2 regions of the Streptomyces sp. NPDC021080 genome follow, and region 2 is predicted to be linked to the other one. Evidence: riboswitches for the same ligand, from Rfam matches in the RefSeq annotation. Region 2 holds a riboswitch; the other holds the start of a gene.
What was found. Region 2 has a riboswitch for glycine ahead of gcvP (aminomethyl-transferring glycine dehydrogenase). Riboswitches for the same ligand answer to the same signal wherever they lie in the genome.
Positions count from the first base shown of each region.

Region 1 (2,445 bases), on a different contig from region 2:
CCTGCGGCGGAAGCCCGCGGGCGAACTCCACGGCGGGCGCGATCGTGAACGACATGTGGCTGCCGACGACCTGGCGGAACTGCTCCTCGGAGCTGAACACGGGGACGTACACCACGCCCCCGATGTCCATCGTGGGCAGATCGAGCGGACCGCTCTGCGGGCCGCCGCCGTTGGGCAGCGGCACCCACAGGAAGCTGCGGCCGAGCACCTCGACGATGCGAGCGGCCACCGAGGGCCCGGGCACGCCGAGGGAGGAGGACAACACCTCCTCCAGCTCGTTGCCGGGCCAACCGCCGTGCGGATGGGGATGCGCCTGTGCCGGAAAGTCCATCTGTCTACCGCCCGCTTCGAACCACTGTTCCGGCTGGAAAGGTTAGTGGGCCACCGCCGCCGGGTCAGTGGCCGAAGTCGATCCTGGTCAGCACGTCCGCCGCGTCCCGGTCGATGAGGACCGCCGAGCCGCAGCCCTCGGGCAGGTCTCCCCTCTCGGCGGAGCGCAGCAGCCGGGCGACCGCGCCGCGATGGCGGGCGAAGGCGTAGCGCGAGACGCCCCGGCCGCGCCGGCACTGGCCGTCCAGCGCGGTGCCGGGCGTGACGTCGAGCAGCAGCAGATGCAGCACACCGCCGCGGCGCCGGGCCTCGCGGGCGAGCCAGCGGCGCACCCAGGCCTGCGTGCCGCAGTCGTGCACGACGAGTCCGCCGCCCTCGCGCAGGGCGCGGCGCAGGCCGGCGTAGTGGGCGAGGCGGACCAGGGGGCGGTAGGCCGCGTAGGGCAGCAGCCGGGCCATCCGGCCGTCCCAGCGCTCCCGGGTGTCCTGCGAGTCGATGCGCGCGCCCCGCACCGCCCTGCGCATCAGCGTCGACTTTCCGCTGCCGGGCAGTCCGGTGACCACGACGAGGTCGCTCGCCCCGAAACGGAGCCCGTGCGGGCTGTGCCCGACCCGCCGGCGCAGATCCCGCACGACGGCCTCCGGACGCGGTCCGCGGGCCTTGCGGGCCGGTGCGCCGGGCTGCTCGGACAGTGCGAGACCCGAGGTCGTCGCGTACGCCGTGGTCCTGTTCACCGTGACCGTCCTCCCCTTGGACGTGGAGTCCCATCCCCGTCGAGTGTAAAGAGAAGGTAATGCCCGGCGCTTCCCTTTTCCGTGCACGGACTGCCACAGCCGTGTCACAGACGCCGGGCTGCCGTGATCCGGGAACGCGTGCGATGATGGCCGCGCCAACTGCATACCGGCCGCTTGAATCCGCGCGGGAGAGTCCTGGGTACGTGTATCCGGGCGCCGAAGGAGCAAGTCCCTCCCTTGAATCTCTCAGGCACCGTTACCGCGCGGGCGAGGCACATCTGAAAAGCGGGCCGCTCACCGGTGGCTCCACCCAAGGTGCAAGTCAGGACCACCGTTTCGTGTGGTCGTGATGAACCTCTCAGGTTCCGATGACAGATGGGGAGGAACGACCTCGCCGTCATGCCTTGGGAGCCAGACCGATGAGCAGCAACGCACCCCGTCACACCGCGCTCGATGCCCTGCATCGTTCGCTCGGCGCGACCATGACCGACTTCGCGGGCTGGGACATGCCCCTGCGCTACGGCTCGGAGCGCGACGAGCACATCGCCGTCCGCACGAAGGCCGGCCTCTTCGACCTCTCCCACATGGGCGAGATCACCGTCACCGGCCCCGAGGCCGCGGCCCTCCTGAACCACGCGCTGGTCGGCAACATCGCCACCGTCGGCGTCGGCCGCGCCCGCTACACCATGATCTGCCAGGAGGACGGCGGCATCCTGGACGACCTGATCGTCTACCGCCTGGCCGACCACGAATACATGGTCGTCGCCAACGCCTCCAACGCCCAGGTGGTGCTGGACGCGCTGACCGCTCGCGCCGCCGGTTTCGACGCCGAGGTGCGCGACGACCGTGACGCGTACGCGCTGATCGCCGTGCAGGGCCCCGAGTCCCCCGGCATCCTCAAGGCGGTCACCGACGCGGACCTCGACGGCCTGAAGTACTACGCGGGCCTGCCGGGCACGGTGGCCGGCGTCCCGGCCCTGATCGCCCGCACGGGCTACACCGGTGAGGACGGCTTCGAGCTGTTCGTCGCCCCCGCCGACGCCGAGAAGGTCTGGCAGGCGCTCACCGACGCGGGCACCCCGGCCGGTCTCGTCCCCTGCGGCCTGTCCTGCCGCGACACGCTGCGCCTGGAGGCCGGCATGCCGCTGTACGGGCACGAGCTGACCACCTCGCTGACCCCCTTCGACGCCGGCCTCGGCCGGGTCGTGAAGTTCGAGAAGGACGGTGACTTCGTGGGGCGCGCGGCGCTCGAGGAGGCCGCCGCCCGTGCCGAGCAGAACCCGCCGCGGGTCCTCGTCGGCCTGATCGCCGAGGGCCGCCGGGTGCCGCGCGCCGGCTACGCGGTCGTCGCCGGCGGCGAGGTCGTCGGCGAGATCACCTC
Region 1 is NZ_JBIRQM010000010.1:341,556-344,000, forward strand. Features, by position in the region: gene ACH4S8_RS25920 (enhanced serine sensitivity protein SseB) at 1-331, opposite strand, end outside; gene ACH4S8_RS25925 (AAA family ATPase) at 396-1,064, opposite strand; glycine riboswitch at 1,240-1,336, shown strand; gene gcvT (glycine cleavage system aminomethyltransferase GcvT) at 1,484-2,445, shown strand, end outside.
Region 1: another riboswitch for glycine. It lies ahead of gcvT (glycine cleavage system aminomethyltransferase GcvT); the one in region 2 lies ahead of gcvP (aminomethyl-transferring glycine dehydrogenase).

Region 2 (2,445 bases):
ACTCCGGGCCCGGCCGGGTGCGGACGTTCCGGACGGACGATCCGCAGCTGGAACCGGCCGACCCGCTGCCCCTGGTGGAGCGAAGACCCGGGGACGCCGACGGAGCGTCGGCGGGTCCCGGGCCGTCGGCGTCAGAGGCCGGGACGCGGGACTCCGGGCCGTCGCCGGTTCCGGGAGCCGGGATGCAGGACCCTGGGCCGCCGCTGGTGCCAAGAGCCGGGGCGTAGGACCCCGGCCGCCGGCGCCGGAAGCCGGGGCATAAGACCCGGGCCGCCGGCGTCAGAGGCCGGAACGTGCGACCTCGGGCCGCAGCCGGGAGCCGGGACGGCAGACAGGGATCCGGGCCGTCGCTGGTGCCGGGAGCCGGGACGCAGGACCCTGGCCGTCGCCGGCGGTGGGAGCCGGGGTGTAGGGCCCCGGGTCGGGGGCTCAGGTGTCCTCCGAGCCCGCGAGCCGGCCGAAGTCCCGGTCCGGCGGTGGCGGAGACGCCACGTCGAGGCCGTAGTGGTGGTAGAGCTGCAGCTCCTGCTCGGGGGAGAGGTGGCGACCGACACCGAAGTCGGGGGCATCCTTGATCAGGGCCCGGTCGAAGGGGATGCGCAGGGTCCCCTCGACGATCTCACTGGGCTCCAGGGGCACGAAGGCGTCCCTGCTGAACAGCCCGGTGCGTATGGCCGCCCACTCCGGGACGCCGGTCGCGTCGTCGAGGTAGACCTCGTCGATCGTGCCGATCTTGGTGCCGTTGCTGTCGAACGCCTTGCGGCCGATCAGGTTGCGCGGATCGATGTCGGTCTGCACGGTCCCTCCAGTGGTCGCAAACTCATCCGTAAGTACTACAAAAGAGCACATCTGTGAAGGCGGCCACTCGAGCTGTCCTCCAGTCGCCGCTGGTAGGCTGGCAAACGGCTGCTGATCCCGTGCGGGAGAGTCCTCCGGATTTCACCGGAGGCGCCGAAGGAGCAAATCCTCCCCGGAATCTCTCAGGCACACGTACCGCACGGACGAGGTCACTCTGGAAAGCAGAGCGGGTGTCTATGGCCTCCGCTCTCACCGACGGTGAAAACCGGATCGTCCGCGGGATTGTCCGGTGAAACTCTCAGGTTGAGATGACAGAGGGGGAGGCCGTCGGGGTACCCGCGCCGGGGTGCCCCTCGAAGGTCGCGTCAGACCAGGAGGCCTCCGCCATGACCGCCCCTCGCATTCCGCTTTCCGAGCTCGAACAGGGCATCCCCTTCGAGCAGCGCCACATCGGGCCCGACCCCGAGGCGCGCGCCAAGATGCTCGCGCACGTCGGATACGGCTCGCTCGACGAGCTGACGGCCGCCGCGGTGCCGGATGTGATCAAGAACGCCGAGGCCCTGGACCTGCCGGCCGCGCGCACCGAGGCCGAGGTACTGGCCGAGCTCCGCTCCCTCGCGGACCGCAACCAGGTGCTCGGTTCGATGATCGGCCTCGGTTACTACGGCACCTTCACGCCGCCGGTGATCCTGCGCAACGTCATGGAGAACCCGGCCTGGTACACCGCGTACACGCCGTACCAGCCGGAGATCTCGCAGGGCCGTCTCGAGGCGCTGCTGAACTTCCAGACTGTCGTCGCCGAGCTGACCGGGCTGCCGACCTCCGGCGCCTCCCTCCTCGACGAGGGCACCGCCGCCGCCGAGGCCATGGCGCTGTCCCGCCGCATGGGCAAGAACAAGAAGGGCCTCTTCCTGGTCGACGCGGACGCGCTGCCGCAGACCATCGCCGTCATCGAGACACGCGCCGAGCCGACCGGCGTCGAGATCGTCGTCGCCGACCTCACGGACGGCATCCCGGCCGACCTCGCCGGGCGCGAGATCAACGGCGTACTGATCCAGTACCCGGGCGCCTCCGGTTCCGTACGCGACATCAAGCCGCTCGTCGAGCAGGCGCACGAGCTCGGCGCGGTCGTGACCGTCGCGGCCGACCTGCTCGCCCTGACCCTGCTGACCTCGCCCGGCGAGCTCGGCGCGGACATCGCGATCGGTACGACCCAGCGCTTCGGTGTGCCGATGGGCTTCGGCGGTCCGCACGCCGGTTACATGGCGGTCCGCGAGAACTTCGCGCGCAGCCTTCCCGGCCGTCTCGTCGGTGTCTCCGTGGACGCTGACGGGAACAAGGCGTACCGCCTCGCCCTGCAGACGCGTGAGCAGCACATCCGCCGGGAGAAGGCGACCAGCAACATCTGCACCGCCCAGGTGCTGCTCGCCGTCATGGCCGGCATGTACGCCGTCTACCACGGCCCCGAGGGCCTGCGGACCATCGCACGGCGTACCCACCGCTACGCCACGGTCCTGGCCGCCGGGCTCACCGCCGGCGGTGTCGAGGTCGTGCACGGCGCGTACTTCGACACGCTCACCGTGCGGGTCCCGGGCCGCGCCGCCGAGATCGTCGCCGCCGCCCGCGAGAACGGCGTCAACCTCCACC
Region 2 is NZ_JBIRQM010000003.1:746,211-748,655, reverse strand. Features, by position in the region: gene ACH4S8_RS10685 (DNA polymerase IV) at 1-227, shown strand, start outside; gene ACH4S8_RS10680 (PRC-barrel domain-containing protein) at 430-798, opposite strand; glycine riboswitch at 911-1,006, shown strand; gene gcvP (aminomethyl-transferring glycine dehydrogenase) at 1,185-2,445, shown strand, end outside.